Regions from separate parts of the Staphylococcus sp. GW821-FHT11H10 genome, predicted to be linked through region 1. Evidence: riboswitches for the same ligand, from Rfam matches in the RefSeq annotation. Region 1 holds a riboswitch; the other holds the start of a gene.
What was found. A riboswitch is a leader RNA that binds a small molecule or an ion and turns the genes downstream of it on or off. The one in region 1 is predicted to bind thiamine pyrophosphate.

Region 2: it holds a riboswitch for thiamine pyrophosphate, as region 1 does, so the genes downstream of both, AC1RRU_RS02930 (ABC transporter substrate-binding protein) here and AC1RRU_RS01770 (thiamine phosphate synthase) in region 1, are expected to answer to the same signal.

The regions. Positions count from the first base shown of each region.
Region 1 covers NZ_JBXARC010000002.1:40,476-46,741, reverse strand. The annotation lists gene AC1RRU_RS01785 (FUSC family protein) at 1-437, opposite strand, end outside; gene AC1RRU_RS01780 (putative quinol monooxygenase) at 606-890, opposite strand; gene AC1RRU_RS01775 (pyruvate MFS transporter) at 1,132-2,412, opposite strand; TPP riboswitch at 2,752-2,861, shown strand; gene AC1RRU_RS01770 (thiamine phosphate synthase) at 2,925-3,515, shown strand; gene thiO (glycine oxidase ThiO) at 3,508-4,623, shown strand; gene thiS (sulfur carrier protein ThiS) at 4,607-4,807, shown strand; gene AC1RRU_RS01755 (thiazole synthase) at 4,809-5,576, shown strand; gene AC1RRU_RS01750 (ThiF family adenylyltransferase) at 5,576-6,266, shown strand, end outside.
Region 2 covers NZ_JBXARC010000003.1:74,332-80,597, forward strand. The annotation lists gene AC1RRU_RS02910 (NAD(P)H-dependent oxidoreductase) at 1-128, opposite strand, end outside; gene AC1RRU_RS02915 (MerR family transcriptional regulator) at 121-531, opposite strand; gene AC1RRU_RS02920 (CPBP family intramembrane glutamic endopeptidase) at 608-1,444, opposite strand; gene AC1RRU_RS02925 (helix-turn-helix domain-containing protein) at 1,482-1,820, opposite strand; TPP riboswitch at 2,000-2,103, shown strand; gene AC1RRU_RS02930 (ABC transporter substrate-binding protein) at 2,162-3,073, shown strand; gene AC1RRU_RS02935 (choice-of-anchor I family protein) at 3,125-6,266, opposite strand, start outside.

The sequences.
Region 1 (6,266 bases):
AGAATTGCTAAACCACGGTATAACGCTTCATTTGGTGCTATTGGCAAGTTACTTGGTAAACAAAACGTTACAAGAAAGAATGTTGAAGATGGTCCTGCAATCTTCAATGCACTGAAGATGTAATATGGGATGACTGTAACTAATAATAATGTTACGCCATATAATATCGGCTCAGTAACCGTAAGTGTGCCCAGTATCATACATACTGCAAATGACAATGAGCATAAGATAACAGTTCTAATCATTGAGCGAGGTGAACTCTTGAACACATAGATATGCGCCAACGTCCCAGTCGATACAAACAATCCTAATGCGAAATTGCCTAGGAAATAACCTAATAGTGCTGGGAAAATTAATAACAAGCCTTGTCTGACACCCTTCATCGGGTCAACTTTACTTGTGTCAAATGTGATAAGTGATTTTAAAACATTTCCCAATGTTATCTTTCCTTTCTATAAAACATACATATTCAATGATAACACTTTTTATTAAGTTATATGATGACCGTTGTCTAATTTACAAAAAAGGTAGGATTGAAATCATATCTGTGACATAGATTTCAAATCCTACCTTAGTAATGTATATTATTATGAAAATTTCTTTAATTATTTGGCTTCCGCAACATCAATGACTGGTTTTTCTGTAATATATTTGCCGATATTTTCGCTAAACACTTTAAAATGTTCTGAATGGTTATGTGCTTCAACCGCATCTTGATCTTTATAGTTCTCTACAACTACGAATGTATTACGTTCAGCTACATCTTCATAGTGGCTATAAAATGTATTTCCTTCCTCTTCACTTGCATGTTTAACTAAGTTCGTCATTAAATCTAAATATGCTTCACGATGTTCTTCACTTACTTTAAGTTTGGCATTAATAATAATCATACATTTCACCCTCAATTTTGTGATTAATTTAATATTATCTTACCATTTTCACTCATACATAAAACACTAATGTGACTTTAAGCTTTAATCACATTTTATTATAATTCGTCCAAATAGACATTTAGTGAATCTAAGTTCCAAAGCACTTAGCAAGTAATGTAATTAAATAAGCCAGTAAATGAATTAATTAAAACCCACTTACTGGCTAGATTCTAGGAATGATGTCCTAGCTTCTATGAAATTATTTTAATTCACGACTTTCATCTTTAATCAATGGTTTGTCTGGTGATACAAACAACCATAAAATTGCTGCGATGACTGCTGGAATAATTAATAATTGGAAAGTCATTGTCCAACCAAGTGATGCAACCAACGCACCAGCTAAGAACGGACTTAATAATGCACCAATGTTACCCCATAAGTTCATCCAACCAGATACTGTACCGGCAAAGTTTCTACCAATGTCATTCGCTGCTGCCCAGCTCATACCCATTGATACACCCATACCACCTAAACCAAGTGATAACCAGAAAATCGTTACGTATAAATTCTCAGTATGTACTGCAAAGAAAATTGAAACTGCGAACACGATGAAACCAACAATGGCAATTAAACCTCTTGAAACGAATCTTGATTGTCCGCTACGTAAAATTTTATCTGAAATCGCACCAGCAGATAAAATTAAAATAAACATGATAAACCAAGGTAATGAACTAATTGTCATGTCTTTAAATTCAACATGATATTGCTCAGTTAAATAAGTTGGTAACCAAATTAAGAATAATGAAATAACGAATTGTACTACAAAGTATTGACCTGCAATCGCATAGAAACTTACACGACGGAAGAATTGATTCCAAGGTGGTAGTGATTTACTTGTTTGAACAAGGTCACGATTCTCCATAATGAAATGTTTCTCAGCGTCATTTACCATACGATGTTGTTCTGGTAAGTCTTTCGCAATGATTCCCCATAATATTGCAATTAAGATACCTACAGCACCGAAGATGTAAAATACAGCTTGCCAATTGAACGCGTTTACAATAGCGATCGTAATGACAGGTGCCAATACAGGTCCAAAGTAAGAACCAGCAAGTAACATACTTGATGCTCTACCTTTCTCATCTTTAGAGAACCAGTTTGCATTAAACACAGCGTTTGATGGATACATTGGTGCTTCACCAATACCGAATAAGAAACGCACTAAATATAATAAACCGTGATGTTTAATCATACCTGTAAAGATAGTGAAAGCACTCCACCATACTAAAGCGATTGTAATCATCTTACGAGGTCCAAATTTCTCAGCTAACATACCAGAAGGTACTTGCATTAACGCGTAACCTAATGAGAAGAATGAAGCTAATAGACCAAATTGTTGTTTTGTCATATGTAAATCTTCCATCATTTGTGGGGCAATATATGAGATGTTAGATCTATCCATGTAGGCAATAACACCTATGATAAAAAATGCTAATGCGAAAAACCAACGAACACTACTTTTCTTTTGTCTTTGTACCATATCCTCTTTTTCCTACTTCCTTTAATTTGTTGATTCTAAATATGTTGTCTAATATAATCACGAGACTCCCTATTTGTAAAAATAACTCCCTTAAACCCCTTACCATCATAGGGTTTCAGCATTTATTTTTAATAATATTACCAGTTTTTGAAATCGTTTTCAATATCTTAATTAAAAGTTCTTTTATTAAATTGTACATCGTTGGTTACTTTATTCACTAAATTCGTATTTACGCTTTGCAATCTCAATATTCATTAAAATTTGAACTCCATTTAAAAAAATTGTAGAATGAACTTGAAATGAAACGCGACTTATTATTATTTAAAATTAAATAGATAATTTATCCACTGGAAGTGCCTTTGTTTAAGGCTGAGAGTAAAGAAAGAACTTTATAATTCCTGGAACCTGATCCAGTTTGTACTGGCGTAGGAAAGTGGCTTACACATATCGTTACATAGAGACTAACGCTATTTCCTACGAAGGAGATAGCGTTTTTTCATTTATTAGGGGTGATAGACATCTTTATTGCGATAACAACTTATAAACATTTAACAGAAGCAGACTTACAACACTTCATTGAAATTAGTAAAGGCATCGATGGTTTACTATTTCGTACGCCTATGTCTAGTGATGATTTATTTTCCTTTTTAGAAAAATTAATCGCTGCTGGTTTCCCTAAAGACAAAATTATTATCCATAGCGATGTTGACTTATTAGAATCCTTGACACTTAAACGCTTGCACTGTCGAGAAATGGACACACTAGCGTTTGATTATAAAGCGCAACATCCTGATGTTGAAGTAAGCATGTCGACACATACTATTAACTCGGTGAAACAAGCTTATCAACATCAATTAGATTATGTCTTTTATGGTCATATATTTACCACGGCTTCTAAGCCAAATCAGCAACCTAGATCAATGTCTGAAATCAAAGCCGTGTTACAAGTTCCGATTCCAGTCTATGCCATAGGAGGTATTACTGAAGATACGATACAACGGCTTCCAAATGGCTTTGCAGGAATTTGTGCAATTTCTTATTTTATGAGCGCATCTTTACAACAAATTCAACATTTACGAAAGGAGTGGTTGAAAGATGCATGACGTACTTATTGTTGGTTCTGGTGTTATCGGAATGTCCATTGCGAGACACCTCAGTCATACGCAACTCGACATTGCAATTGTCGACCGTGATATACCTGGTAAACATGCTTCATATAAAGCTGGAGGCATGTTAGGTGCACAAAATGAATTTACAGAAGACAGCGACTTATTTCGTCTCGCTCTAGAGTCACGTGAATGTTTTCCTGAATTATGCGAAACACTCCAAGATGAAACTGGAATAGATATTCAATATCAAGCATCAGGATTGATTAAAATCGCAAATCAAATTGATGATGTGGCGCATTTACGTTCACAATTTCAATTTTTACATGCACTCGATAACGATGTGGTTGAACTTTCAGAGGATGAATTAGCAGATTTAACTGAAGGAAATGTCACTGCATCTGAAATGGCAATCTACATTCCAAATGATGGACAAATCAATGCAAATCATTATACGAAAGCGTTATTTAAATCCTTACAACAGCGTCGTATTTCGCGCTACTTCAATACAAATGTAACAGATATTATTCGGCAGAATGGTTACTATCAAATCGTTTCATCTCAAGGTGATTTATATGCGAAGAAAGTCATAGTGGCAAGTGGTGCATGGTCATCTCAATTATTAAAACAATATCAATTGCCTCGTGTGGTTGTCGGCGTTAAGGGCGAAGTTCTTCTCATGGAACATGACCATTTAAATTTAAAACAAACAGTATTCATGACTAATGGATGCTATATAGTTCCGAAAGCGCCTAATCGTTACTTAATTGGTGCTACTAGCGAATTTGATAATTATTCTGTGGGTAATACGGAACAAGGCGTCTCATGGTTAGAACACTATGCGACAGAACGTATACCTGAACTTGCAAACGCACATATCATTAAACAGTGGTCTGGCGTACGTCCATATACGGACGGCGAATTACCAATTATGGACCGGGTTGACGATGGTTTATATGTCATTACCGGCCATTATCGGAACGGTATTTTATTGTCCCCTGTTATTGGTCGTGACATCGCAAACTGGCTATTAACTGGAGTCAAACCAACTCGCTATGAATCTTTCAATGTCTCAAGGAGGTTAAATCATGAAATGCATTATTAATGGCGATGCATTCACGTTCGATACTGAGCAATCCATTCATCAAGTGCTTGTCTCTTTAGAATTAGACCCAGAACGTGTCATTGTTGAACATAATAAAACATTAATTAAACAAGAAGATTATCATCAACACACAGTACGTGAAGATGATCAATTAGAATTATTAGAATTTGTTGGAGGCGGATAAAATGTTTAAAATTGGAAATTTAGAATTACAATCTCGTTTATTACTAGGTACAGGAAAGTTTGAAAATGAAGACGTACAAACAGAAGCGATTAAAGCTTCAGAAACAAATGTACTTACTTTCGCAGTAAGACGTATGAATTTGTATGACAAGAATTTACCTAATCCACTCGCAAATATTAATCTAAAAGACTTTATCACTTTTCCAAATACTGCTGGCGCAAAAACTGCTGAAGAAGCCATTCGCATCGCAGAAATCGCTAAACATGCCGGTGTTTGTGACATGATTAAAGTTGAAGTTATCGGAGATGATGAAACATTATTACCTGATCCGTTTGAAACATATGAAGCTTGCAAAGTATTGCTAGAACGTGGCTACATTGTTTGTCCATATATTTCTAACGACGTTGTGTTAGCTAAACGTTTAGAAGATTTAGGTGTACATGCCGTTATGCCATTAGCTTCACCAATCGGTACAGGTCGCGGCATAAACAACCAACTTAATTTAAGTTACATTATTAAAAACTCAAATGTGCCAGTTATCGTTGATGCTGGTATTGGTTCTCCGAAAGATGCATGTCATGCGATGGAATTAGGGGCTGACGGTATTCTACTCAATACAGCTGTATCAGGTGCGAAAGATCCTGTGAAGATGGCAGAAGCAATGAAATTAGGTATTCATGCTGGTCGCTTGTCTTATGAAGCAGGACGAATCCCAGTTAAATATACTGCGCAAGCATCAAGCCCAACTGAAGGTTTAGGATTCTTATAATGCAACGTTACAATCGTCAAATGAGATTTTCTCCTTTTGGTGAACAAGGACAGCATGCCCTCTCTAATGCAAAGTTGCTTATCTTAGGAGCCGGTGCATTAGGTAGTCATGTTGCCGAGCTACTTGCTCGTATGGGGGCACATCAAATCACAATTGTTGATATGGATATTGTTGAAACGTCTAATCTACATCGACAAGCGTTTTATACTGAAGATGACGCACTAAATATGGTACCAAAAGTCCACGCAATAAAAGAACATATTGCACGTATCAATCATCATGTAGACGTACAAACATATTATCAAGAAATAACTTCAAACAATATTGAAGATATATTAGATGAAGTTAAACCAGATATCGTTATCGATGGAATGGATCATTTTAAAATTCGTTATCTCATCAATGAAGTGTGTCACAAACATCAAATTCCTTGGGTATATGGTGCTGCTGTCGGCAATAAAGGAACGGTTTATGGCATTGATTTCAAAGGGCCATGTCTAAAATGCCTATTAAAACAAATGCCATCAAGTGGCGAAAGTTGTGCGATTAATGGCGTACTACCGACTATTATTACGCAAGTAGCAAGTTATGAAGTTGCAGAAGTACTTCGTTACCTATCTGGGGAAGGCTTTTCAAAAAAATTAATCACTATTGATACGTGGCATATCGATTATAAAGCGATGAACGTCG
Region 2 (6,266 bases), on a different contig from region 1:
AGTATGTCTTCTTTAATAAGTTGTAGATTGAAAATATACTTCTCTTTATTTTCCAATTTTTGAGTTAATAATTTAAAAATTCCATAACATGTCCCTGATTGATTTCCAGCGTATATAATACTAATCATACTCTTTAACTCCTGCTAACATATTCAAAATTTCTGTTTTATTTTCCTCAAATTTCATGTCTTGTGAGAGCTCCTTAACTTGTTCCAATCTATTCAATATATTAATTTGTTCATTAATACTTCTTTTATAATCCTTAATAATTCGATCTAAGTACTTAGTAGATTGGATGTTACACTCTTTTGAAGTAGGCTTGTTAAATAAATTTACAATATACTTTATTTCTTCTAGGCTTAAGTTTAATCGTTTCAAATCTTTGATAAGTTTCAATGTTGTATAGACAGTCTGATTAAATTCCCTATAATTATTTTGATTTCTAGAAATGTTAATCAAGCCTTTTTCTTCATAATAACGAATCATTGATTTAGATATATTAAGCTTTTTGGAAACTTCATCTATTTGCATTTTCTCATCCCCTTCCTATGTTATTTAAAAGTTATCATTAAACTATACTTGAAGGTCAATAAAAAAAGAGACTAAATTAGTCTCTCAAATTAATTCTCTGCACACTTTTCATTGCAACTAAAATTATTGCTATTACGAATAATACTATTGCTATGAGTGAAGATGTATTACCGTATGCGCCACCGGTTAGGAGTATGTTTTTAACTTTAATAATATACTGAATTACGCCGTAGTCATCATTATGCGTTGTGATGTGGACAAAGTCTGACAGATTCCAACACATATGCATAAAAACACTTGGCCAAATTGAGTTAAATTTATACGCCGTCATACCGTACAATATACCAGCGACCGTGCCACTTACGACTAATAATATTAGACTAACACCAGACATCCCGCCATTAAACAAATGGACTAAAGCGAATAATACTGATGTAACAATGATGGCAAAGGTAATATTCGCTTTCTTTTCAATGTAGCCCATTAATAAGCCTCGTACTGTTAATTCTTCAGCTATAGGTGCACATACTCCACCTAAAACAATAATTTCAAATAACATTTCTAAATATTCTATTACAGTATCAGCTTTCGTTATTTCAAAATGACCTGGAATAATGACACAATAAATGATGATATTTATAATCGGAATCAGTAAGCCAACTGATAGATAACTTAGACTAAACTTAAGTGTGTTAATACGATAGTCACTTAATTTCTCTTTAAATCCTTTATTAATTAAAAGTTTAATGAATAAAAAGGTAAGTCCCACATAGGTGATACCATGTAAGATTGTTTCAAATGATTTCAAATCTAACAAATGCCATAGTAAAGCAATATTTTGCGCAATGACTGTTAATACAAACGTCAAAATAATGACACCAATCATCTTCAAATACTTAATTATTAAATGCATCATGTACCTCCTAAGTTGAAGTAGGAGACCGATACTATTAACTTGTAAAGATTTGTGTTATTGTACCGCACACGATAACTACCAAAATTAATACGAACCACCACTTTTGAGATAAGAAATCCCAAAAATTTAAATGTTCAGGATATGATTGTGATTCTTCTCTTTTATAAGGATGAGACGTTTGCCCTGTTAATAATTCGTCTGTGGAAATGTCAAAACGTTGCGCTAATTGCACAATCATTTGCACATTCGGTTCAATCGTACCCTGTTCCCATTTGGAAACGGTTTGGCGTGTCGTGTGTAATTCAGTAGCTAATTGATCTTGAGTTAGATTATTCTCTTTACGATGTTTCCTAATCTGTTCAGCAAGTTTCATAGTTATGGTCACCTCTCTTCTAACTTAGCAAGTTCATTTGTCACTTTCCGCATACAAAATGGCGCGTTCCCTTTAATTTCGCTAACATTTTGTTTCCAAAACTTAGCTTATCATGTTAACTATATTTTTATCAGTCAATTTTCTACTATACAAATTTATGCTATGTTATTAATAGATAAAAAAATCACTAGGGGTGCATTTAATATGCTGAGAGAAAGTAAAAAACTTTCAACCCTTGAACCTGTTGGTTAGTACCAGCGTAGGAAAGTGAAATACATATACTGCTATTTCTTTCAAATTCACTTTTTTACGAAAAAATTGTCTGTTGGAGGAATTTTTTTATGGAAAAATTAATTGTTGGTTTAGAATGGTTTTTAAACCCTGATCACTTACCTTTAATTTTAGGTATTGAAAAGGGCTGGTTTAAAGAAGAAGCGTTAGAAATTGAAATGATTGAACCAGAAAAACACTTCGATGCATTGGAAGAAATCGAAAATAATTCAATGGATATTGCAATTACTGAACCTATTCATTTAGTTGAAGATAAAGCAACTAATCAAAATGTGGTAGGTTTTGCCAGATATCTACACACTAATGGCGGTGTTATGTATAACAAAGATAAAGGAATAAAGACACCTAAAGATTTAGTTGGCAAACGTCTTCAATATCCTGGAGCCCCTGGCCTAGGAGGTATTGCTATTGCTAAAACTATGATTGAAGCTGATGGTGTAACATACAAAGAAGGAGATATAACACCAGTTAATAATAGTTTTTATCATACTGACGCACTATTAAATGATAAAGCAGATGCTGCCACACTTATATTTGAAAACTTTGAGATTCTCGAAGCAAAAAGTAAAGGTTTAAATGTAGATTATTTTGCATTAAAAGATTATAACGTGCCAGACTTTTGCCAGTTAATTTTTATTACAACTCCTAATAAATTAAAAGAGGATAAAGGAAAAATAAAAAAATTCCTTAAAGTCATTAAAAAAGCAATTCAATTTATTAATACTCATCTCGAAGAAGCAGTCGATGTTTATGCTAAATATACTCAAACGGATGTAAGTAATCAATTAAATAAAGACACAATCATTGCAACTACCAAATGTTTTACTAATGATTTATCTATGAGCCCAGAATTTTATGATGACTTACAATTATGGCTTAAGGAAAATGGCAAAATTGAAACAACTATAGATGCTAAAGAATACTTTAATAACCATTTATTATTTAACAGAACCTCTAAATAATAATGATAAGAGCACACTAAATTTCAGATTAGCGTGCTCTTAATTTATATATTATTTCTCAGATTTCGAAGCTTTGCGTTTTCTAATAAATGCTAACCCTAAACCACCAAGTAACACTGACCATAACGTTGTATTTGTTTCAGTTTGACCTGATTTTGGTAGTTCACTAGTTTCTTTGTTATTAGAAGTATTTAAATGGTTTGCCTCCTCAGACACTACACTTCCATAGTTAGTTGCCCCTACGTGATGACTTGAAGATTTTGTGCTTACCACACTCAAGTTATGAGTGTTAGAATTTACTGTTAGCTTATCACGGCTTTCTTCTTGATGATTTGCATGGGCACTATGATTAATATTGTGTGAAGCACCTTTACTCTCTACTTCTTCATGTGATTGTGCACTTGTATCATTGTTATCTTCTTTATCTGAGATAACCTCGTCGCTATCATCTTCAAAAATGTCACCGTCGACTTCATAAGGTGGTTCTAAGCCCTCATCATTTCCATTAGTGTCATCAGAAGAATGGTTGTCTTCATCATTACTTGAAGTATCGTCACCATTATCAGGTTGTTCTCCATTATCTACATCATGTTCTGTATTTGAACCATCATTTTCAGAAGGTGGGTTAGGCGTTGTATCGTCATCATTAGACTCCCCGTTGGTATTTCCCTGGTTATCACTATCTTCTCCATCATCACTTTCTTGATCACCTGTTAAATCTTCTAATTCCCAAGCAGATGTTGTGCCAGACAATTCGAATGACGTGATTAACATTGGTTTACCGTTAGGACTCTCTTCAGCACTTTCAAAAGTAATGCCCTCAGGTGAAATATCTTTATTATCTGGGTCGTATAAATATTTCACAAAATACGGTTCATTAGGATTTGTAATATCATAAATCATAATACCACCAACACGTTCTAGACCGACAAATGCATATGAATGACTACCTACTTTACCAACGACCACATTTTCAGCTTCAGGACCTTTATCATCACTACGGTCATCTACTTTAATGTCATCAGCCGCTTCATAATTAGCATTAAAGCGTTCAGGTAATAAATCTAAGACGCGTTGCTCAATATCGCTACCACTGTCATAAATCATTTCTAAATCGGAAGCTCTTAAGATAGAGAATGAACGACCACCATAAGATACAAGCGCATTGTATTTACCATCTGCATCTTTAAACGCATGCGATGTCGTAACTTTCAAACGACCCAATTGTTCGTCATCAAATAAGCCATTTTCCACCATATCATCTAGTTCTGCTTGCGTGTAGCCTTGATAATAACGTGCATCCAATTGAATATCATCTTTCAATTTCTTCACACGTTTTTCTTCAGAATAACCCTCATAATCTTGAGAATCTCCTTCGTTCGCAATCAATAAATAGGTTTCGCCATTGTAGTCATACGTATCGATGCCATCTGGTTGTAACAGTCCTAATACTGGCACACGGCGCAACTCAGATTTACCATCTTCATCTGATACATCCATTGCATTTTGTGCTAGCGAATGATCTTTGTAAGGCAACCCTTTCACTTGGACAATTTGTCCTTTCGCGATATCGACCTTCGCAATGGCACTGACTTCCTGTAATGTTACATAGGCATATTTACTTTGACTATCTACCGCAATATATTCTGGTTCAATATTTAAGTAAGCATCTTCCGCATTAGGACCTAACGCACGAATACCTTCTTGATGTTCTTTCGTGAACATTGCTGTACGGACATTATTGGCAGTCACATTAGCTGGGCCACCCGTGACATCAATGACTGACACAGATCCTGGTGGGTTAACTGTGTAATCGTCGCTCGGTTCTCCCTCGTTAGCTACTAATAAATATTTACCATCTTTAGAAAAAGTGACCATATCAGGAAGACTGCCAACCGTCACATTATTGATGTAATCACCATTTGAACCGTAGAATACAACATGTCCTGGCTTCGTCTTATCCACTGCTGGCGCAGACACAGCTACATAATCTCCGCTCGGATGTACCGTTACACTCGTTAAATCACCCACTTCAATTCCATTATCTTGTAGATAAATACGCTTTACTAAATTAATTGCGCCATCCTTTCCAGGATGTTTCACATCAATAATATCCAACGCTTCTTTATCACCATTCACTGAATACGCATAGCCATTCTTCGGATTGTACTTCACAATTTCTGTGCCACCATTCCCGAAATCTGCGCCACTTGTATAACGACCTTTATGCGTAATATTCAACTGATCTTGACCAGTTCGAGACGCATTCTTTGTACGTTGTGCTGACGTCCATTCAGGTATTGTAGATAGAATCGCTTTCGGTTGTTGGTCTTGCGTGTTCGCATCACGTTGCAATGTATTGAAGAGCACTTGTTTTTGTTTCGTAGACATGTACTTCATTTGTGTTTGAGGTACGTCCGAAACTGCTACATCACTCTCTTCTGTAACCGTTACTTTATTCATTTCTTCTTTTGAAAAAGGTTGTGTGCGAGTACGCGTTTCATTAGTATTTGTTACTTCTTCAGTTGACGTTACATTGGATTGAGATACCTCAGAATTTGCTTTTTGGTTAGTTTGTTGTGTCGTATTACTTTTTTCTGATTGTTTGTTTTCAGTAGTTGGTTGTGTTGGTTTTTTAGTTTCTTTTGTAGGTGCTTCTTGCGTGTTGCTTTGTGAAGATGTTTCTTTAGTTTCATGTTGAGGCTGTTCTTCAGTTTGTGATTGTTCGTTTTTAGGTTGAACTTCTGTAGTTGATGTCTCTTGTGTCGTTACTTCTTGTTTAGAAGTGGATTGTGTCTTTTCCTGTGTAGGTTGCTCAGTTGAAGTCACTTCTTGTGTCGTAACATCATCAGATGCTTTATTTTGTTGTGTTTTTGGTTCGGCTGTAGATTGTTCTGATGTTTCATTACTTTGAGTATCATTATGTATAACTTCGTTTGACTCAGTATCCGCCTCGTTTGATTGAGTTTCCTCAGAAGAAGCATCTTCATTAGTCTTTGTTTCTTGTGTTGCTATCGCTTTGTTTTGTGGTTGTTCAACACTATGCGTTGAGATTTCATGACTCGGTTGTTCTTCAGTTGATTGCGCTTGTTCCGTTGAAACCTTTTCAGAAGTGTTAGTCTCATTACTTTCGGCAGCAGACGCTTGGCCTCCACCTAAGAATAATAAACTCCCAACTAAGATAGACGCCGCT